2 regions of the Stenotrophomonas sp. YJH_SMC_123 genome follow, and region 1 is predicted to be linked to the other one. Evidence: predicted binding sites of a transcription regulator. Region 1 holds the regulator's gene; the other holds the start of a gene.
What was found. Region 1 encodes FliA, which starts transcription of late flagellar genes. Its sites were predicted from a motif close to TAAAGTTTNNCNNNCNNNGGCCGATAA; they were not measured.

Region 1 (18,721 bases):
CCACGCCGCCAGCGAGCGCCAGTTGATGGCCTTCGCCGACGCGGCGATGTACCAGGCCAAGGAGTCCGGTCGCAACGCCTTCGTGCTGTTCGCCGACTGGATGAACGACAGTGCCGAGCAGCAGTTCCGGCTGCTGGCCGACCTGCGCCGCGCCATCGGCAGCGAGCAGCTGTTCCTGCACTATCAGCCGAAGATCCGCGTGGCCACGCAGAAGGTGGCCGGCGCCGAAGCGCTGATCCGCTGGCGCCATCCGGAACACGGCCTGATTCCCCCCGACCGCTTCATCCGCCTGGCCGAGCGCAGCGGTGCGATCAACGAGATCGGGCGCTGGGCGCTGGACCAGGCCTGCCAGCAGCTGCGGCGCTGGCACGACACCGGGCATGAAAGCTGGTCGATGTCGGTGAACCTGTCGCCGGTGCAGTTCAGTTCGCCGCACCTGCTGCAGGATGTGCGCGAGGTGATCGAGCGCCATGGCATTGCCCCGCGCCACCTGGTGCTGGAGATCACTGAAAGCACCGTCATGCGCGATACCGATACCAGTCTTCGCCTGCTGCAGGCGCTGTCGGCGCTGGGCGTGGGCATCTCCATCGATGATTTCGGAACCGGCTATTCCAGCCTGCTGTACCTGAAGCGGCTGCCGGCCACCGAGATCAAGATCGACCATGCGTTCGTGCGCGACCTGGAACACAGTGCCGAAGACGTGGTGATCGTCTCGGCGATCGTGGCGCTGGGCCATGCGCTGGACATGGACATCGTCGCCGAGGGCGTGGAGACCGCCGCGCAGCGCGCCTACCTGGAACGCCTGGGCTGCGACTTCCTGCAGGGATACCTGCTGGGCCGCCCGGTGGATGCGGCGCGCTTCATGCAGCTGCACGACCTGCCCCGGCCGCGGGTGGAACTGGCACAGAGCCCGCCGCCGCAATACCCGCCCGGCTGACACCGGGCCACGCGCGCCCGCCATCACGGAACGATTCCTGCGGCACTCTCCTGTAGAGCCGAGCTCATGCCCGGCGGTGCTTCGCGCCTGGCCCCAACCGTAGCCGAGCGTGGGCTCGGCTCTACAGAACGGGCCGTCGGTAGATCCACGCCAGGCGTGGAACGGTTCTTGCACGCACCCCGGCACCCCCTGCCGCAGTGCCCGTGATGTCCGAGAACGAATCCGCCGGCGAAAAGACCGAACAACCCACCGAAAAACGCCTGCGCGACGCCCGTGAACAGGGCAACCTGCCGCGCTCGCGCGAACTTGGCACCGCCGCCGTGTTCGGCGCCGGCGTGCTGGCGGTGATGGCCATGAGCGGCTCGATCGGCCGTGGCGCCACGGCCTGGATGAAGCACGCGCTCAGCCCCGAACAGAGCCTGCGGCAGAACCCGAAGGAACTGTTCGGCCACTTCGGCGACCTGCTGCTGCAGTTCATGCTGGTGATCGCACCGCTGGTGCTGGTCTGCCTGCTGGCCAGCTTCGTCGCCCCGCTGGTGATGGGCGGCCTGCGCTGGTCGCAGAAGGCGTTGCTGCCCGACATCAACCGCATGAACCCGATGAGCGGGCTCAAGCGCCTGTATGGCCCGGAGGCGATTGCCGAATTCACCAAATCGCTGCTGCGCGTGGCCTTCGTCGGCGTCGCCGCCGGGCTGGTGGTCTGGACCGGCTTCGACACCCTGCGCGGGCTGATCCACCACCCGCTGGAAACCGCCATCACCGATGGCCTGGGCTTCACCCTGCGCCTGCTGCTGGCGACCGCCGGCGCGATGCTGGTGCTGGCCGCCATCGATGCGCCGTACCAGCGCTGGAACTGGATGCGCAAGCTGAAGATGACCCGCGAGGAACTGCGCCGGGAAATGAAGGAAAGCGAGGGCAGCCCCGAGGTGAAGGGCCGCATCCGCCAGCTGCAGCAGCAGATGGCCAACCGCCGGATGATGGAGGCGGTGCCCACTGCCGACGTGGTGGTGGTCAACCCCACCCACTACGCGGTGGCCCTGAAGTACGAGGGCGGCGCCATGAACGCCCCCACCGTGGTCGCGCTGGGCGTGGACGAAACCGCCCTGCGCATCCGTGAAGTGGCCGACGGCAACAAGGTGGCGATCGTCTCCGCCCCGCCTTTGGCACGCGCCTTGTATCGGGAAGGCCAACTCGGAAAGGAAATCCCCGTGAGACTGTATTCGGCCGTCGCCCAGGTCCTGTCCTACGTCTACCAGCTGCGCGCCTGGCGCACTGGCCCGATGCCGGACGCCCCGCACATCCAGGTGGATGAATTCGGCAAGGGAGGCCGCCCGTGAGCGCCCAGCCCTCCGCCGGTTTCAACACCCGCCGCGCCCTGGAAATGATCCGCCAGGGCCTTGGCGCGCCGCTGATCGTGCTGGCCCTGCTGGCCATGGTCGTGGTGCCGCTGGCCGCGCCGGTGCTCGATGCGCTGTTCACCTTCAACATCGCCATCTCGCTGATGGTGCTGCTGGCGGTGGTCTACGTGAAGCGCCCGCTGGACTTCACCATCTTCCCGATCGTGCTGCTGATCACCACCATGCTGCGGCTGGCGCTGAACGTGGCCTCCACCCGCGTGATCCTGCTGAACGGCCAGAACGGCCACGATGCCGCGGGCAAGGTCATCGCCGCCTTCGGTGAATTCGTGATCGGCGGCAACTATGCGGTCGGCATCGTGGTGTTCGCGATCCTGACCATCATCAATTTCGTGGTCATTACCAAGGGTGCCGGCCGCGTTTCGGAAGTGACCGCGCGCTTCATCCTGGACGCGATGCCCGGCAAGCAGATGGCGATCGACGCCGACCTCAACGCCGGTTTGCTGACGCGTGAAGAAGCCAAGCTGCGCCGCGAGGAAGTGCGTGAGGAAGCCGACTTCTACGGTGCGATGGACGGCGCCAGCAAGTTCATCCGCGGCGATGCCATTGCCGGCATCCTGATCCTGTTCATCAACATGCTCGGCGGCCTGGCGGTGGGCGTGCTGCAGCATGGCATGCCGTTCGGCGAAGCCGCCGCCACCTACACCCTGCTGTCGATCGGTGACGGCCTGGTAGCGCAGCTGCCGGCCCTGCTGGTCTCCAGCGCCGTGGCCATGCTGGTTACCCGCGCCTCGCGCTCGCAGGACATGGCCCAGGCCATGACCGGCCAGGTGTTCGGCCAGTACCGTGCGCTGGCGATCACCGCCGGCATCATCGGCGTGGTCGGCCTGGTGCCGGGCATGCCCAACGTCGCTTTCCTGACGCTGGCCGCGATCCTCGGCTTCATCGCCTGGAAGCTGTACCGCAAGGGCAAGGCGCCGCCTGCCGATGCGGCAGGCGGTGGCACCGATGCCGCCGCACTCAACGCACTCGGCCGCCCGGCCGCACCGGCACCGACTGCCGAACTGAGCTGGGACGAACTGCGCCCGGTCGATCCGCTGGGCCTGGAGGTCGGCTACCGGCTGATCCCGCTGGTGGACAGCAACCAGGGCGGCGAACTGATGGCGCGCATCAAGGGCGTGCGCCGCAAGCTGACCCAGGATGTCGGCTTCCTGATCCCGTCGGTGCACATCCGCGACAACCTGGAACTGCCGGCCAACGGCTACCGCGTGCTGGTGCACGGCGTGCCGGTGGCCACCGCCGAGATCCACCCCGACCGCGAGCTGGCGCTGGACCCGGGCAGCGCGCTCGGCGCGCTGGAAGGCATCGCCGGCAAGGACCCCGCGTTCGGCCTGGACGCCACCTGGATCCAGCCGCACCAGCGCGCCCAGGCCGAAACGCTGGGCTACACCGTGGTCGATCCGGCCACCGTGGTCGCCACCCATCTGTCGCACCTGATCCGTGAGCACGCGCCGGAACTGCTCGGCCACGAAGAAGTGCAGCACCTGCTGGCCAACCTTGCCAAGAGCGCGCCCAAGCTCGTCGAAGATCTGACGCCGAAGGCGTTGCCGCTGTCGGCGGTGGTGCGCGTGCTGCAGAACCTGCTGGTCGAGCGCATTCCGATCCGCCAGCTGCGCAAGATCGCCGAGGCACTGGTCGAACATGCGCCCAGCAGCCAGGACCCGGCCGTGCTGACCGCCGCTGTTCGCACCGCACTAGGCCGCTTCATCGTGCAGGAGATCGCCGGAATGTCGGCGGAGCTGCCGGTATTCACCCTCAACCCGCAATTGGAACGTGTCTTGCAGGAGTCCACGCAGGGCAACGGCGCCGCGCTGGAACCCGGACTCGCTGAGCGACTGCACCAGAGCCTGGCCGAATGTGTCAGCAAGCAGGAAGCCCGCAACGAGCCCGCGGTCGTGCTGGTACCTGGCCCGGTGCGCGCCGCGCTGGCCCGCCTGGTCCGCCACAGCGTTCCGTCGCTGTCGGTCCTGGCCTACAGCGAGGTGCCGGAGGACAAGCGCCTGAAGCTGGTCGGAACGATCAGCTGACGCCGCCCTGCGATGCGCCAGAAAACAGACACCACTTTCGAACCAACGCAACAGACAGATACCAAGGGGAACCCGCACCGTGCAGACCACCGACCACCCGAGTTCTCCGACCGCCACCCCGCCGTCTTCGCCCCGTGACCACAGCATGAAAATCAAACGATTCGTCGCCGCCGACATGCGCTCGGCCATGAACCTGGTGCGCAAGGAACATGGTCCTGACGCCGTGATCCTGTCCAACCGCCGGATCGAGGAAGGCATCGAGATCGTCGCCGCCGCCAACTACGACGAGAGCGCCGTGCAGCGTGCACTGGAAGCCTCGCGCCGTGACGTCGCACCGCCGCCGGCACCCAAGCCGCGCACCGCCGCCGACGCGGTGATCGCCGCCGTCACCCGCCGCCGCAGCAGCACCCCGGCGCCGGAACCGGTCGCGGCCACCACCTCGGCAGTGGCCGCCCTCGCCCGCGCCGCCGTCGGTGCCACCGGCCGCACCCTGGACAGCGCCGACGAGATCGTGCCGACCCGGGGCAGCACCGGCTTCGCCGCCACCCTGGCCCGCGCCGCCGTCAACGAACCGGCACCGCCGGACCAGATCTTCGCCCCGTTCGCCGAGGCCATCGTTGCACCGGCCGCCACCGTGCCGGCCAACCGCGCGCGCTTCCAGATCGACCCGCCGCACGAGGCGCATCACGAAAGCGTGGCCCCGGCCGTGCTGCCGCCGCCGCTGCCGACCGCTGCCGTGATCGACGCGCAGCCCGGGATCGCCGCCAGCGAACCGGCAGCGGTCGAAGCCGCTATCGAGGCCAGCCCGGCCCCCATGCTGGCCCCGGCACCGACGCTGACCGTGGTTGCCCAGGACGACGCCGAGATCCGCCAGCTGCGCCAGGAAGTGGCCGGCATGCGCCAGGTGATCGAGCGCGAGATGAACCGCTTCACCGATGAGCGCCTGCGTGGCAGCCCGGTGCGCGCCACCGCGCTGGACCTGATGGACGAGTACGGTTTCGACGCCGGGCTGGCCCGCGACGTGGCCATGCAGATCCCGCTGGAAACCGAAGCCCATCGTGGCCGCGGCCTGATGCTGGGGCTGATCTCGCGCAAGCTGCCGATCGCCCCGGTCGACCCGCTGGAAGAAGGCGGCGTGATCGCGCTGGTCGGCCCGACCGGCGCCGGCAAGACCACCACCATCGCCAAGCTGGCCTCGCGCTTCGCCGAGAAGCACGCCCCGCGTGACGTCGCCCTGGTCACCACCGACACCACCCGCATCGGCGCCCGTGAACAGCTGTATGGCTACGGCCGCCAGCTCGGCATCGCCGTGCACGAGGCCAACAGCGGCACCGACCTGGACCAGCTGCTGGAACGCTTGAAGGACTACAAGCTGGTGCTGATCGATACCGCCGGCCTGGGCCCGCGCGACCGTGCCCTGGCCGCCCAGCTGCAGTGGCTGCGCGCCGCGCGCCAGGTGCGCACCCTGCTGGTGCTGCCGGCCAACACCAGCTTCGGCGACATGGACGAGGTGGTGCGCCGCTTCGGTGCGGCCAACCTGCAGGGCCTGGTGCTGAGCAAGCTGGACGAGACCGGCCGCTTCGGCAACGCCCTGTCGGTGGCCGTGGACCACGCCCTGCCGATCACCTGGGTGACCGATGGCCAGGACGTCCCGGAGGACCTGCACCGGGCCAGTGCAGCCAATCTTGTACTTCGCCTTGAAGATTTGCGCCGAGCGGCCGATATGCCCTGCAACCCGGAGTTGAACCATGCCGTCGCGTGAGTACGCCAAGCTGACCAAGACCTTCCCGCTGTCGGCCACCCGCAGCGAGCCGCTCGGCCCTGTGCGCACCATCGCGGTGACCGGCGGCAAGGGCGGCGTGGGCAAGACGAATGTGTCCGCCAACCTGGCGGTGGCGCTGGCCGGCATGGGCAAGCGCACGCTGCTGCTGGACGCCGACCTCGGCCTGGCCAACATCGACGTGATCCTGGGCTTGAACCCCACCTTTACGCTGGCCGACCTGGTGGCCGGCCGCTGCTCGCTGGACGACGTCATCGTCGAAGGCCCGAACGGCGTGCTGGTGGTCCCGGCCGCTTCCGGCCGCCGGCACATGGCCGAGCTTGCCCCGGCCGAGCATGTCGGCCTGGTCAACGTGTTCTCCGAACTGGAACGCGAGCTGGACATCATGGTGGTCGATACCGCCGCCGGCATCACCGACGGCGTGCTGACCTTCTGCCAGGCCGCGCAGGACACCGTGGTGGTGGTCTGTGACGAACCGGCCTCGATCACCGACGCCTACGCACTGATCAAGGTGCTGTCGCGCGAGCGCGGCGTGGACCGCGTCCAGGTGGTGGCCAACATGGTGCGCGACCCGAACGAGGGCCGCGTGCTGTACGAGAAGCTGACCCGCGTCTGCGAGAAGTTCCTCGCCGATGTCTCGCTGAACTACCTGGGCTGCGTGCCGCAGGATGACTGGCTGCGCCTGTCGGTGCAGCGCCAGCAGCCGGTGGTGAAGGCCTATCCGTCCAGCCCGTCGGCGCTGGCGATCACCGAGATCGCACGCCGCACCGCGCGCTGGCAGGCACCGACCGAACCGCGCGGTGGCGTCGAGTTCTTCCTCGAACGCATCCTCAAGCAGCGTGGGGTGGCCGCATGAAAGGCGCAGCCCACCAGTACAGGGAAGTCCAGCGCTCGGCGGCCAACGAGGTCATCGCCCAGCATTCGGACCTGGTGCGACGCATCGCCCACCACCTGGCCGCGCGCCTGCCGGCCAGCGTCGAAGTCGATGATCTGATCCAGGCCGGCATGATGGGCCTGATCGAAGCCTCGCGCAGCTACGACGCCGACCAGGGCGCCTCGTTCGAGACCTATGCCTCGATCCGCATCCGCGGCTCGATGATCGACGAGATCCGCCGTGGCGACTGGGTGCCGCGCTCGGTGCACCGCCGTGCACGCGACGCCGCCGCCACCATCCGCCGCCTGGAACAGAGCACGGGCCGTGCCGCCAGCGCCACCGAAGTGGCCGCCGCGATGGAGATGCCGCTGCCCGAGTACCTGAGGCTGATGGAAGACGCCGCACGTGGCCAGGTGCTGAGCCTGGAGTCGCGCATCGAAGACCAGGGCGAACTGGATACCGTCGCCCAGGGCGGCCCGACCCCGCAGCAGGTGCTGGAGCGCGGCGAGTTCGGCCGTGAGCTGGGCAAGGCCATCGGCCACCTGCCCGAGCGCGAACAGCTGGTGCTCTCGCTGTACTACGAGCAGGAGCTGAACCTGAAGGAGATCGGCGCGGTGCTCGGCGTGAGCGAGTCGCGGGTCTGCCAGATCCATGGCCAGGCCGTGCTGCGCCTGCGCGGCCGCCTGAAGATTTTCGAGGCCGTCGACGCCGGCCTGGAAGAATGAACATCCCCGAGGCGACTGCCCCCGGCCGCCCGGAATGAACAACAAAGGAACTCTGCTTTGAACAAGAACATGCGCATCCTCATCGTCGACGACTTCTCGACCATGCGTCGAATCGTCAAGAACCTGCTGGGCGATCTGGGCTTCACCAACACCGCCGAAGCCGAGGACGGGCATGCCGCGCTGTCGCTGCTGCAGAGCCAGCCCTTCGATTTCGTCGTCACCGACTGGAACATGCCGGTGATGACCGGCATCGAACTGCTCAAGGCGATCCGTGCCGACGCCAAGCTGAAGACCCTGCCCGTGCTGATGGTCACCGCCGAAGCCAAGCGCGAGCAGATCATCGAAGCGGCCCAGAACGGCGTGAACGGCTACATCATCAAGCCGTTCACCGCGCAGACGCTGGAAGAGAAGCTGGGCAAGATCTTCGAACGCCTGGCGGCCAGCGCCTGATGGATACCACGGTCGACAAGAACGCCCTCGCCCTGCGCCTGCAGGAAGCCCTGGATGCCCTGGAGTCCGGTGACGAAGCCGCCTGGCGGCAACGCATCGACGGACTGGTCGCGCTGCGCACGCAGCCGATGATGAGCGGCCTCTCGCGGCTGGCCCGCGAGCTGGGGCAGGCCCTGGGCGAACTGCCGACCGTGCCCAGCGAGGCCGGCGAACTGGACGATGCGTGCGCACGTCTGGACCACGTGGTGGCGATGACCGAACAGGCCACCCACCGCACCCTGGACCTGGCCGAGGAATGCCGCAGCCTGACCGAGCAGCTGCGCGCCGAAGGCCTGCAGCCAGGCCAGGACGTGCAGCTCGAGCGCATCCGCCACAACCTGACCGAGATCGCCCTGACCCAGAGCTACCAGGACCTGACCGGGCAGATCATCCGTCGCGTGGTCGGCATCGTCCGCCGCGTGCATGAAGGCTTCGGCGCGCTCGGCCTGCCGCCGGAACAGCATCGCACCGACCCGGAACTGGCCGGGCCGGCACTGAAGGGACTGGACCGCCACGCGGTCTCGCAGAACGACGCCGACGACCTGTTGTCGGATCTGGGGCTGTAAGCATGAGCGCGGTATCCGACGACATCACTGCCGATTTCATCATCGAGGCACAGGAAATCCTGGATCGCCTCGGCGAACAGCTGGTGTCGCTGGAGCAGGCACCGCAGGACACCGAACAGCTCAACGCGGTGTTCCGGGGCTACCACACGCTCAAGGGCGGCGCGGGTTTCCTCGGTGTCACCGCCATGGTCGAGCTGTGCCACGCCGCTGAAGAAGCGCTGGGCGCTGCACGTGCCGGCCAGGCCGTGCTGCAGGCCCATCACTTCGACGCCGCCCAGCAATCGCTGGACTACCTGCAGTCGATGCTCGATGCCGTGTCTTCCGGCACCGAGCCGGGCTATGCACCGCCGGACCTGATCGCCCAGTTCGACGTGCATGGAGGTGCAGCAGCGCCTGCCGCCGCTGCCGCCGCACCGGCGGCCGGTGCCGGCGACCTGATCACCGACGACGAGTTCGAGGCGCTGCTCGACCAGCTGCACGGTGGCAACGCACCGACTGCGGTGGCGCCGGCAAAGAAGGCCGACGACGGCCTGATCAGCGAAGATGAGTTCGAAGCCCTGCTCGACCAGCTGCACGGCGGCGCCGCACCCGGCGCCAGGCCCGCAGCTGCGGTGGCGCCGGCACCGATCGCCGCCCCGCGCCCGGCGGCCGCACCGGCACCGGTGGCCAAGCCGGCCGCCAAGCCGCTGGCCGAAGCCGAACACACCGTGCGCGTGGACACCAAGCGCCTGGATGCGATCGTCAACCTGATCGGCGAACTGGTGCTGTCGCGCAACCGGCTCAAGACCCTGCGTGCGCGCCTGCGCGACGAGGAGCTGGACCGCGCCGTGTCCACCCTGGACATCGCCACCGCGCGCCTGCAGTCGGCGGTGATGCGCACCCGCATGCAGCCGGTGGGCAAGGTATTCTCGCGCTTCCCCAAGGTCGCCCGCGACGTCGCCCGCTCGCTGAAGAAGGAAGTGGACCTGGAGCTGATCGGCGCCGAAACCGAGCTCGACCGCAACCTGGTCGAAGCGCTGGCCGACCCGCTGGTGCACCTGGTCCGCAACGCCATCGACCATGGCGTGGAAATGCCCGACCTGCGCGAAGCGCAGGGCAAGCCGCGCATGGGCCATGTGCGGTTGTCGGCGCAGCAGGAAGGTGACTACGTCAGCATCGAGGTGCAGGACGATGGCGCCGGCATCGATCCGGAAAAGCTGCGCGCGAAGGCACGCGAGAAGGGCCTGATCGATCCGGAAGCCGCCGCCCGCCTGAGCAGCGAGGAGTGCCTGCACCTGGTGTTCCTGCCCGGCTTCTCGACCAAGCAGCAGGTCACGGATATTTCCGGGCGCGGCGTCGGCATGGACGTGGTGCAGTCGCGCATCCGCGAACTCAGCGGGCAGATCCAGATCCAGTCGGAGCTGGGCCGCGGCAGCCGCTTCCTGATCCGCGTGCCGCTGACCCTGGCGATCCTGCCGACCCTGCTGGTGCAGGCCGGCGAGGACGTCTATGCGCTGCCGCTGGCGCGCGTGATGGAGGTGCTGCACGCGCCGCCCACCTCGCTGGGCTGGTTCGATGGCCGTGCCGTGCTCGACCGCCGTTCGCACACGCTGCCGCTGGTCGATCTGCGGCAGTGGCTGGATGTGACGCCGGCCGCATCGACCCTGCTGACCATCGTGGTGCTGCAGGCCGGCGAAGCGCGCTTCGGCCTGGTCGTGGACCAGGTCCGTGGGCGCGAGGAAGTGGTCATCAAGCCACTGCCGAAGGCCCTGCGCGGCCTGCGCGGTTACGCCGGTGCAACCTTGATCGGCGATGGTCGCATGGCGCTGATCCTGGATGTGGATGGCCTGCGCAGCCCGCACGACTGACCCGCTTGCTGAACCCGTAAAACCGTGAAGTCGCACCAGTAGCCCGTACCGGTGTCTCAAGTCCCATTCATACAAGCCGATACCGGATCCATGGATAGACTCAGCCTCATTGGACTCTTTCTCGCCCTGGCCTCGCTGGTCGGTGGCAGCATCCTCAAGGGCGCCGGCCTGGCGTCGTTGTGGTCGCCTGCGGCGTTCGTGATCGTCATCGTCGGCACCGTTGCCGCGATCCTGCTGCACACCTCGCCGGCGGTGTTCAAGCATGCGTTCAAGATCGTGCGCTGGGTCGTGCGCCCGCCGCACAGCGATCGCCGCGAACTGATCCAGCAGATCGTCGAGTGGAGCAACATCGCCCGCCGCCAGGGCCTGCTCGGCCTGGAATCGCAGGTGGAAGCGCAGCAGGACCCGTTCCTGCGCAAGGGCCTGCAGCTGCTGGTGGACGGTGTCGAGCCCGAATCGATGCGGCACATGCTGGAAATCGAACTGGGCAGCCAGGAACACCAGGACCAGGCCGGCGCCAAGGTGTTCGAAGCGATGGGCATCTACGCACCGACGCTCGGCATCATCGGCGCCGTGCTGGGCCTGATCGCGGTGATGAAGAACCTGGCCGACCCGAGCAAGCTCGGCCACGGCATCGCTGCGGCGTTCACCGCCACGATCTACGGCATCGCCTCGGCCAACCTGCTGTTCCTGCCGATCGCCGCCAAGCTCAAGAGCGTGATCTCGCACAACACGCGCGACCGCGAAATGGTCATCGAAGGCCTGATCTCGATCGCCCAGGGCGAGAACCCGCGCAACATCGAAACCAACCTCTCCGGCTTCCTGCACTGACATGGCCCGCCGCAAGCACCACGAAGAGCACGCCAACCACGAAGCATGGGCGATCCCCTATGCCGACCTGATGACGCTGCTGCTCGCCTTCTTCGTGGTCATGTACGCGATCTCGTCGGTGAACGAGGGCAAGTACCGGATCATGGCCGACGCGCTCACCGATGCCTTCGGTGGCGCGCCGCGCACGATCAATCCGGTGCAGGTGGGCAACAAGCAGGTGCAGGGTGGCGGCTGGGACAGCCCGTCGGTGATCAAGTCCGGCACCAAGATCGGACCGTCCGCGCCGGCGCCCTCGCACGACCCGACGCTGCTGCCGTCGATGGCCTCGCAGATGCGCATGCCCGTGTCGGTGCACAACCAGGAGCAGATCGCCCGTGCCGAGCGCCAGCTCAACACGATTGCCGACCGCCTCACCGCCGCACTGGCGCCGCTGATCGACCGCGGCATGATCAGCGTGCGCCGCACGGAACTGTGGATCGAGGTCGAGATCAACAGCGACATCCTGTTCCCCACCGGCTCGGCCGCACTGGACGTACATGCGCGGCAGACCCTGGCCAGCCTGGCCGAGGTGCTGCGCGACGTGCCCAACAGCGTGCGCGTGGAAGGCCACACCGACAACGTGCCGATCGCCACCGCCACCTTCCCTTCGAACTGGGAGCTGTCGGCCGGACGCGCCGCCAGCGTGGTGCATCTGTTCGCCGACCAGGGCGTGCAGCCGTCGCGGCTGGCAATGGTCGGCTATGGCCAGTTCCGCCCGCGCGAAGAGAACGACAGCGCACAGGGCCGCAACCGCAACCGCCGGGTGATGGTCATCATCCTGGCCGACACCTCGCATTCGGTGGACCCGCTCGGCCAGCGCCTGAACGCAGCCACCGGCGCCACCGGCAGCACCGTCACCGAACAGGCCGCCGCAACGCCGGCCAGCGCCCCCACCTCCCCCATCGCACCGGTGACGTTGCCACCGGTGCCGGCTGGCAGCCGCGTCGGCGCCGCCGTTCCCCCGGCAATGAAGGAGTAATCCGATGCGCATCTGGGCAGTCGCCAACCAGAAGGGCGGAGTCGGCAAGACCACCACCACCCTCGCCCTCGGCCGCGGCCTGGCCGCGCTCGGCCATCGCGTGCTGCTGATCGACCTCGATCCGCATGCTTCGCTCAGCCGCGCCTTCGGCGTGCCGGTGGACCCGCCGCCGGCCGGCGTGCTGGAGCTGTTCGGCGCACCGCCGGCGGACCTGTCCGGCCTGTGCCATGCCAGCAACATCCAGGGCCTGGACTACGTCTGCGCGCAGTCCGCGCTGGCCACGCTGGAACGCCGTAGCGCCAACCAACCCGGCCTCGGCCTGGCCCTGCAGAACGCGCTGGCGCGCCACCAGGGCCAGCACGACTACATCCTGCTGGACTGCGCACCGACGCTCGGCCTGCTGATGATCAATGCACTGGCTGCCGCCGATCGCCTGATCATTCCGACCCAGGCCGAGCCGCTGGCGCTGCACGGCCTGGATGGCATGGTCCGCACCGGCGAGATGGTCGAGCGTTCGCGCCGGCGGCCGCTGCCGATCTCGATCCTGCCAACCCTGTTCGACCGCCGCACCCGCGCCGGCAACGAGTCGCTGCGCACCATGCAGGACCGCCATGGCAGCCGCGTCTGGGAAGATGCGATTCCGATCGACACCCGCATCAGCAACGCCGCCGGGCTGACCCTGCCGAGCGTCGGCGAAGACTACCCGGGGCGCGGCCTGGCCGCCTACCGGCGCGCCTTGAACTGGATTCTCGGCGAGGATGCCCGTGCCCTGGAGCAGGCCGCATGAACAGCACCGGCATCCTCGACGACTACCTGGACGAACTGCTGGGCGAGGCGATCGCCCCGGCCGCCGCTCCCCACCCCGCGCCGATCAGCACCGCCCCGGCCACGGCCACCGAAGCCGCCGCCGAACGCGAACCCACCTGGGATGACCTGCCGGCCGAGGTGATCTACGAAACCGAAACCGAGAGCGTTGCCGCTGCCCCTGCCGTGGACAATGCCGCACTGGAAGCCGCTTTCGATGCTGCGTCCGCGCCCGTCGGCGTGATCGATGCCGAACGCGAACCCACGTGGGACGACCTGCCCGCTGAAGTGGTCAACGAAACGGATGCCGTCGTCGCGGCCCCGGCCGAGGATGAGGCTGCACTGGAGGCCGCCTTCGAGGCCGCCGCCGCGCCGGCCAGCGCTGGGTCCACCGAACGCGAGCCGACCTGGGATGACCTGCCCGACGAGGTCATCCACGAAACCGCGCCGGCACCCGCTGCGGCCGCTGCGAACACCGGCCCGGAACCCACCTGGGACGATCTGCCGGACGAAGTGATCTACGAGACCGACCCGGCGGACAGCCATCGTCTCGCCCACACCGACAGCCCCGGCCTGCAGGCCGCCTTCGAGGCGGCCGCTGGTGGCGAAGACGTGCCTGCGCCGCCGCCCGCCGTGGTCGCAGCGCCGGTGGCACCCCCGGCGGCACGCCCTGCACCGGCCCCGGCCGCACGCGCCGCCACGCCGCCGCCGCGCGTCGCCGTCGATGCACCCGCAGGCAACCGCCCCGGCACCTGGCAGGAGCTGCAGGCGCAGGCCCACCAACCGGCCCGCAGCCCGCATCCGCAGAACCGTCGCGCCGGTGAACGCACCTCGCGCTGGCTGCGCCTGCGCTGCGGCACCCAGGCCTATGCGCTGGAACTGCTGAAGGTCCAGGAGGTCGTGCTGCCGGTGCCGCTGCTGCCGTTGCGCGGCACCGCTGCCGCCATGCTGGGCATCATGAACCTGCGCGGTCAGGTGGTTCCGGTGATGGATCTGGGCCTGCACCTGGGCGCGGCTGCCGCCGAGGACGACGCCCAGACCCGCATCGTGGTGCTGGAGGAAGACGGAGAGACCATCGGCCTGCGCGTGTCGGCAGTGGAAGATGTCGCCAACCTCACCGATTCGCAGATCGAACCTCCCGATACCGCACGCATCTGCCAGATTTCCAACGACCTGTTCCGCGGCGTGGCCCGCGTCAGCCAGCGCCCGATGATCCTGCTGGACGCCACACGGCTGTTGAGCTGACCCCCAAAAAGGGGACGGAGGGGATTAAGTCGCAAGTGGCTCGGCGCTTGGCGCCGAAGCGGTGCCTGTCGGGGACGCAAGGAGTTGATCCGTTGGATCAACACCTTACATCCCCACTGCGCGGTCGCCGTTGCCGAGGGGGCTGCGGCAGAGCCAGGTCGCTTGCGACTTAATCCCCTCCGTCCCCTTTTCAACAGCGACCGCATCGACGCACCGCGTCGATTCTTCTAAAGAACCCCACCGGGGTGCCGTTATGGATCACGGAACCGTTTGTCCGGAGCAACGATGAGCACTGTCGAACTGGGTGGGGATCTCGGCATCGAGAGCACTACCGAGCTCAAGAACCGCCTTGCCCCCCTGGTGGAGCAGGCAGGCGAGCTGACCCTGGATGCCAGCCAGGTCGCCCGCATCCACACGGCCGCCGTGCAGGTGCTGTGTGCGTTCGTGCAGGCCCGCCGCGAGGCAGGCCTGGGCACCGGCTTCCACGGTTGCACTGCAACCTTCCGTGACGCCGCGCGCCTGCTGGGCGTCACCCAGGCCCTCGGCCTGGACGTAACCCATGACAACCTGAAATCTGTGGAGAACGCTGCATGAGCGCACGTATCTTGGTGGTGGACGATTCGGCGTCGATGCGCCAGATGGTGTCCTTCGCCCTCACCTCGGCCGGTTTTGCCGTCGAAGAAGCTGAAGACGGCGCGGTCGCGCTCGGTCGCGCCAAGGGCCAGCGCTTCAATGCGGTGGTTACCGACGTCAACATGCCGAACATGGATGGCATCGCGCTGATCCGCGAACTGCGCCAGCTGCCGGACTACAAGTTCACCCCGCTGCTGATGCTGACCACCGAATCTGCCGCCGACAAGAAGTCCGAAGGCAAGGCCGCTGGCGCTACGGGTTGGCTGGTCAAGCCGTTCAATCCCGAACAGCTGGTCGCCACCGTGCAGAAAGTGCTGGGCTGATCGCCCGGCACCGCTCCCCCTCTTCGCTTCCGGACCACCACTGCCATGAGCATGGACCTGCAACGCTTCCACGCCACCTTCTTCGAGGAGAGCCGCGAAGGCCTCGACGCGATGGAGGCTGGCCTGCTGGCCCTGGAATCGGGGCAGCAAGACGCGGAGATCATCAATTCGGTGTTCCGCGCTGCCCATTCGATCAAGGGCGGCGCCGGCACCTTCGGCTTCGACGCGATCGCCGGCCTGACCCACGTGCTGGAAACGCTGCTCGATGAGCTGCGCGCCGGCAAGCGGGCACTGGAAGGCCACGCCGTCGACGCCATGCTGTCTTCGGTGGACGTGCTGCGCGCCCTGCTGCGCGAAGCCGAACATGGCCAGGCTGCCGATCCGGCTGCCGTCGCTGCGGTGAAGGCACGCCTGGAGGCGGTTCTGTCCGGCCAGGCCGCAGCGAGCGCCCCGGCGACCGCCGCAGCCAAGGTGGACGATACGCCGGAAGCCTGGCAGATCGGCTTCACCCCGGCGCCGTCGCTGTTCATGAGCGGCAACGACCCGCTGCGCATCATCCGCGAACTGGAACACCTCGGTTCGCTGCAGGTCGCCGCGCGCATGGACCGCCTGCCGGGCTTCGCCCAGCTCGATCCGCTCGAAGCCCACCTGGCGTGGGATCTGGGTCTGGTCGGCAAGGTGCCGCGCAGCAAGATCGAAGACACCTTCGCGTGGGTACTGGACGACTGCGAGCTGGACATCCGTCCGGCCGCACCGCCGAGCCTCGCCACCCAGGCGCCGGCCGCGGCTGCTCCCGCTCCGGCGGCAGCGTCGCCGTCGGCACCCGCCGCGCCTGCCGCCAGCGGTGGCGCCAGCCAGGAAGCGGAAACCTCCATCCGCGTCAGCGTCGACAAGGTCGACGCGCTGATCAACCTGGTCGGCGAACTGGTCATCACCCAGGCCATGCTCAAGCAGGTCTCGCATGCGCTGGACCCGGTCCACGCCGAGAGCCTGTTCGCTGGCCTGGACCAGCTTGAACGCAACACCCGCGACCTGCAGGAAGCGGTGATCGGCGTGCGCATGCTGCCGGTCGATGCGGTGTTCCGTCGCTTCCCGCGCCTGGTCCGCGACCTGTCCAGCCGCCTCGGCAAGCAGGTGCGGCTGCGCACCGTCGGCGAAGGTACCGAGCTGGACAAGGGCCTGATCGAGAAGATCGCCGATCCGCTGGTGCATCTGGTGCGCAACTCGATCGACCACGGCCTGGAAATGCCCGACGTGCGCCGCGGTGCAGGCAAGGACGAAACCGGCACGATCACCCTGGCGGCCTCGCACCAGGGCGGCCACATCGTCATCGAAGTCAGCGACGACGGTCGCGGCCTGGACCGCGCCAAGATCCTGGCCAAGGCCACCGAGCGCGGCCTGGCGGTGCCGGACAACCCGACCGATTCGCAGGTCTGGGACCTGATCTTCCAGCCCGGCTTTTCCACGGCCGATGCGGTCACTGACCTGTCCGGTCGTGGCGTCGGCATGGACGTGGTCCGCCGCAACATCCAGGCGTTGGGGGGCGAGGTGCAGATTGAAAGCAGCCTCGGCGCTGGCACCCGCACGCTGATCCGCCTGCCGCTCACCCTGGCCATCCTCGATGGCATGACCGTGGCGGTAGCCGGTGAGACCCTGATCCTGCCGTTGGCCTATGTGCTTGAGGCGTTGCAGCCGCAAGCCGAGGACATCCGCAGCATGGCCGGCGAAGGCCGCGTGCTGCGCGTGCGCGGTGAATACCTGCCGATCCTGTCGCTGAGCGAGTACTACGGCTACGGCAACCGTGCACCCGGCAGCGAATCGCTGGTGGTGGTGGTCGAAGGCGATGGCCAGAAGATCGCCCTGGAAGTGGACGAACTGGTCGGCCAGCAGCAGGTGGTGGTGAAGAACATCGAGAACAACTACCGCCGCATCGGCGGGGTGTCCGGTGCGACCATTCTCGGCGACGGCCGCGTCGCATTGATCGTCGACATCGGCGGGCTGGTGCGTTCACTGCGGATGCCGCAGGCCGCCTGATCCACACTGCATGCGTGTACTGGACCGCCGCCCTTCGGGGCGGCGGTTTTTGTTTGCGCGCTCTGCCAAGGGGGTCGGATCCCTTTCCGCAGGAAAGGGATCCGACCCCATCCCTTCTGTGAACTCCGTCGCCATGATGGTTGCGGGCGCAACTACTTCATCCAAGCGAAAGCACGCCGCTGCAACGCTTTCGCGCTGTCATCCCTACGCAACCGAATGTGATCTGCGTCCATAAAGTCCACGCGGACGGCGCCGTTATTTCGCAATGACGGCCGTCACCGAACCCCACCGGGCACCACCGTTCGCTCTGCAACCCCCCCCAAACCGGCGCACAGACGCCGGCACTCTGCCCACCTGGAGCACCCTGCATGAAGTGGTTCCAAGATCTGCCCATCGCCCGCAAGCTGGCCGTGGGGTTCACCCTTACCACCCTGATGACCCTGGTCCTCGGCGCGTTCGCCCTGCTGCGACTGAGCGAAGCCAACGCACAGCTGCGCGAGATGGCCGGCAACGATATCCCCTCGGTCCAGCACCTGGGCGAGGCGCGCTCGCAGCTCGGTGAGTTCCGCACCTACGAACTGGCCCAGCTGAGCATGCTCGACCAGCCGGAGAAGGTCGCCGACTACAACAAGCGCATGGACGATACCGCCAAGGCCGTACATGACGAACTGGCGGCGTACGCGGCGCTGCCGGCGCTGGACAAGGAGCGCGAACTGTATCGCGCCGCCAGCACCCAGCTGGATCGCTACTTCGCTGCCAACAAGGCGATGCGCGACGCCGTGGCCGCCGGTGATGGCGCGCAGGCCCAGCAGATCTCCGATGAGCAGTCACGCCCGGCGCGCCGCGACCTGTTCGCTGCGATGAAGGCACTGGGCACCCACATCGCCGGGCAGATGGACGGCAAAATCGCCGACGCCAACGCCACCCATCGCACCAGCATGATCGCCATCATCGGCTGCATCGTGCTGCTGTCGCTGGTGGCCGCCGCGCTGGCCATCGTCATCTCGCGCGCCGTTACTGGCCCGCTGGGCAAGGCCGTGCATGCCATCCAGGCGGTTGCCCGCGGCGACCTCAGCGTCAGCACCCAGGCCACCAGCAAGGACGAAGCCGGCAGGATGCTGGCCGCCACGACCGAGATGACCGCAATGCTCCGCCGCTTCAGCGAGCAGACCC
Region 2 (4,062 bases), on a different contig from region 1:
ATGCGGGTGACGATCTCGCTCAGCTGCGCGGCGGTGGCGTTGGCGTCGTCGCGCATCCGGGCGAACACGCCCTGGTAATCGCCGTGCATGCGCACGGTCAGGTCGCCCTGCGACAGCGCGGCCAGCAGGCCGGAGATCTGCTCGATGCTGCCGGCATTGGCGTCCAGCAGGCCGTTGATCTGCTGGGCCAGCTGCAGGAAGAAGCCTTCCTTGTCGCTGGCATCGATGCGGCCGGACAGGTCGCCAGCGGCGGCCTGGGCGATCACGCGGGCCACTTCGGCTTCGACCTGCGCTTCCTGGGTACGGTCGCGCCATTCCACCACGTAGCCGACGGTGTCGCCGCCTTCATTGCGGATGGTCGAGACCACCTGGGCGAACTGGGCATCGCCGTACTGCATCGGGCGACGGGCGACGCCGTGTGCCTTCAGGTTGCCCAGCAGGGTCTGGTCCATCTCGCCGCGGTGTTCGAGCACGGTGACCGGCTTGCCGATCAGCGAAGCCTGCGCATCGAAGTCCGGCAGGTCGCGGCGCAGTTCGTCCTGGTACTGGCTCAGGGTCTGCTGCAGGGCGCGGTTGCTGTAGACGATGGTGTTGCTGGTGTCGGTCAGGTAGACGCCGGTCGAGCTGTAGTCCAGCGCGGTACGGATGCGCAGGTTCTCGCGGGCGATGGCCTGGTCGGTCTCGATGCGCTCGCGCAGGTCGCGCTGCATGCGCTGCATGGCCTGCATCAGTTCGCCCACTTCATCCTGGCGGCTGACGTCGATGTGGCCATCGAGCTTGCCGCCGGCCACGTCGTTGGCCACCGAGACGGCGCCACGCACGCTGCCGACCAGGGCGCGGGCAAACAGCCACACCAGCACCAGGCCGAGCGCGGCGCCGCCCAGCAGGGCGATCACGGTCAGCACGGCCGAGGCGGAGTAGGTGGATGCGGCCTCTTCGCGCGAGGCGCGGGCGAGGCGGTTGTCTTCGGCGATCAGCGCCTCCAGCGCGGAGGCGGCCTTGCGGTGCTTGGTGCGGGTTTCGCCGACGAAGGTATCGATGGCGTCGTCCGGCAGGTCCAGTTCCAGCATCTCGGTGACGCTGTCATAGGATGCCAGGGCGTCCTTCCATTCCTTGGCGAAGGCGTCGAACAGCTTCTTCTGCTGCGGGTTGTCGACCAGCTTCGGATACTCCTTGATCGACTTGTCCATGCTGGCGCGCAGGTCGACGCCCTGCTTGCGCGCATCGGACTTGACGTCATCGCTGGCGCGGATCAGCTGCTGGTAGGCGGCATTGCGGTACTCGCCCAGCATGCCGCGCATCTCGCCGGCCATGCGGATGCTCTCCATGCGTGAACCGGCCAGCTCGGTGGTCACGTTGTTCAGCGAATGCAGGCCGCGATAGGCGACGATGCCCTGCAGCAGCATCACCAGCAGGAGGACGCCGAAGGTCAGCAGCAGTTTCGGCATCAGTTTCAGGTTGTTGATCCACGGCATGGGCGTTGCGAGCTCCTAAGGCAGACGCGCCCGGGCATCGGGCCCGGTTGCAGCAGAAACCACGCCAGGACCAGGCCCGGCGTGGTCCGACGAACGGCGGATTACTTGATGTTGGCCAGCTTCAGCCCGGCCGGCGAGCTGACTTCGATTTCCGCACGCGAGGCGTCGCGCTGGATCTTGCCGATCACGCACACGGTCTTGCCTTCCAGGGTTTCCAGCGGGAAGGAGAACTTGCCGCGGTTCTCGCCGGCGATACGCGCCGAGAAGGTGTGGCGCGGGAAGGCGCCGCCCATGTACAGGAAGGTCGGCTGGCCTTCGGAGCCTTCTGCGTAACGGGCCTTTTCGACCTTGCCACAGACCATGCCGTCCTTGCCGACCGAACGCGGCGCCATTTCCGGCGGGATCATGTCGGCCGACTGGGCGAAAGCGGAGGCGGCGGTGGTGGCCAGGACAGCGGCCGAGACGAACGCAAACAGGGACTTCATCGAGGGTATCTCCGGGGATGGTAACGATCGGGCCGGTCCTGCGCGCTCCTGCGCGACCGGCTTCTGTCCCCCTATCGGCACCGCCGAAGGGAACTGAAGGGTTTTGTGACTGGAACGTGAAGCAGTTCCGTTTGCTCAGGCAGCGACGTCTTCGGCGAGGTTGGCCTGGCCCATGTCGGCGCTGTCGAGCAGGGTCTCGATGTCCAGCAGGATCAGCATGCGATCGTCGTGGGTACCGATGCCGGAGATGAAACGGGTGTCGACGGCCGCGCCGAATTCCGGGGTCGGGCGGATCTGCTCGGCCGACAGCGGGATCACGTCGGAGACGCTGTCGACGACGATGCCGACCACGCGGTCTTCCACGTTCAGCACGATCATCACGGTGAAGGCATCGTAGCGGGCGTTGTCCAGGCGCAGCTTCAGGCGCAGGTCGATGACCGGGACGATGGTGCCGCGCAGGTTGATCACGCCCTTGATGTAGTCCGGGGCGTCCGGCACGCGGGTGACGGCGTCGTAGCCGCGGATTTCCTGCACCTTGAGGATGTCCACGCCATAGTGCTCGTCACCAAGGGTGAAGCTGAGGAATTCGCCACCGGCGCTGGCGGCGGAGCTGGTCTTGTCGTTCATCGAGGGGTCCTGGTTCTGCCGGAAGTCCCGGTGTCAGGCTCGATATCGGCCCCGCCGGGGGGGACTTTAGGTGCCGGGCAGTGCCGTGGATGGGGTCAGATCCCTTTTCAGGGAAAAGGGATCTGACCCCGGCACGCGTTCCAGGGTTGCCGGCCGGCGGCCGGCACTACCGGTCGGACGGCCTCAGAGCTCGCCGTTGCGGCGGGCCTTGCGCTGGCGGTCGATGCGGAAGATGTAGCGCTGGATGGCGCTGTCGGCGCCGCGTGGCAGGCATTCAAAGCGCATTCCCACGCGCTTGACCTCGATGCCATTGGGCTGACGCTGCGGCAGCAGGTTGCAGACCACCAGTTCGATATCCAGGTCGGGGCCGTCCGGCAGCGACAGCCGCGCCGGATAGCGCTTCTGCAGACCAAACACCGCGCAGTCATTGGGCACCACCACGGCCAGGCCGCCACCGCTGATGTCCACTACGCGCATCGACAGGGCTTCGGCGCGCGCTTCGCCAGGCGGCAGCAGCAGGTGGGGCGAGTCGGTGACCGGCGTCTCCAGCCGGTACAGCTCGCGGCGCTGCAGGTGCACCAGTTCGTCAGGCAGCGGCGCACGGAAGGCCACATGGCCTTCGTTGTCCACGCGCTGCAGTTCGTGCAGCCGGAACCGTACCAGCACGCGCTCGAGCTGGGCGAAGCACAGCAGGTGATCGGCCTGCTCGGCGGCGCGGTTGGAGGCTTCCTGCGGGCTGCCATCGAGCAGCAGGAAGTCCTCGTCCTCGTCGAGGTCGAGCAGGGCGGTCGGGAAGGAACGGTCGCGGCCGTCGATATGGGCATTGATCAGCGATCGCTGGTCGATCAGCGAGCGCAGCAGCTGGCGCAGCTGGCGCGGGTTGCGGACCAGGAATCGTTCGTCCGCGGCATCAGCCGCGTGGACATCATGCACTGCAGTGTCGTTGCCGTCGGACATGGAATCTACGGTCAGGGGCGGGCGCCAGCACGCATTGGCGCGAGGCTCGATGGGGATATCGGCCTCTGCACCGGATTATGAAGTGGGATTTGCATCACTTTCCACGCGTAAGGGGTCAGATCCCTTTCCCACAGGAAAGGGATCTGACCCCGTGCTTCTGTCAGAATTCCTGCCAGTCGCCGTCCGTGGCCAGCGCCGGCTGGGCCGTTGCCGTGCGCAGCGCACGTGCCGGGGCCGGCTTTGCCGCAGGCGCGGCGGCTGCGACCTGTCGCGGTACCGGTGCGGCCAGCGGGCGTGCCGGGATGGCCATCGTGCCCTGCGATGCCAGCCGGAAGCGGGCCACGGCTTCACCCAGCTGCACGGCCTGGTCTTCCATCGCGCGCGCCGCAGCAGTGGCTTCTTCCACCAGCGCAGCATTCTGCTGGGTGGTTTCGTCCATCTGCACCACGGTCTGGTTGACCTGCTCGATGCCCGCCGACTGTTCCTGCGAGGCCGCAGAGATCTCGGCCATGATGTCG

Region 2: a site for FliA is predicted at 2,630-2,656, ahead of AC5P5W_RS20615 (chemotaxis protein CheW). Genes of this name have one in related genera too.

The regions. Positions count from the first base shown of each region.
Region 1 covers NZ_JCAFRM010000013.1:21,366-40,086, forward strand. The annotation lists gene AC5P5W_RS20160 (putative bifunctional diguanylate cyclase/phosphodiesterase) at 1-937, shown strand, start outside; gene flhB (flagellar biosynthesis protein FlhB) at 1,144-2,274, shown strand; gene flhA (flagellar biosynthesis protein FlhA) at 2,319-4,379, shown strand; gene flhF (flagellar biosynthesis GTPase FlhF) at 4,525-6,141, shown strand; gene AC5P5W_RS20180 (MinD/ParA family ATP-binding protein) at 6,128-7,015, shown strand; gene AC5P5W_RS20185 (RNA polymerase sigma factor FliA) at 7,012-7,758, shown strand; gene cheY (chemotaxis response regulator CheY) at 7,816-8,208, shown strand; gene AC5P5W_RS20195 (protein phosphatase CheZ) at 8,208-8,813, shown strand; gene AC5P5W_RS20200 (chemotaxis protein CheA) at 8,816-10,660, shown strand; gene AC5P5W_RS20205 (flagellar motor protein) at 10,751-11,491, shown strand; gene motD (flagellar motor protein MotD) at 11,493-12,509, shown strand; gene AC5P5W_RS20215 (ParA family protein) at 12,514-13,296, shown strand; gene AC5P5W_RS20220 (chemotaxis protein CheW) at 13,293-14,558, shown strand; gene AC5P5W_RS20225 (STAS domain-containing protein) at 14,844-15,152, shown strand; gene AC5P5W_RS20230 (response regulator) at 15,149-15,514, shown strand; gene AC5P5W_RS20235 (chemotaxis protein CheW) at 15,560-17,548, shown strand; partial or broken gene AC5P5W_RS20240 (HAMP domain-containing methyl-accepting chemotaxis protein) at 17,917-18,721, shown strand, end outside.
Region 2 covers NZ_JCAFRM010000016.1:33-4,094, reverse strand. The annotation lists partial or broken gene AC5P5W_RS20625 (methyl-accepting chemotaxis protein) at 1-1,475, opposite strand, end outside; gene AC5P5W_RS20620 (hypothetical protein) at 1,577-1,960, opposite strand; gene AC5P5W_RS20615 (chemotaxis protein CheW) at 2,096-2,587, opposite strand; gene AC5P5W_RS20610 (flagellar brake protein) at 2,771-3,544, opposite strand; partial or broken gene AC5P5W_RS20605 (methyl-accepting chemotaxis protein) at 3,705-4,062, opposite strand, start outside.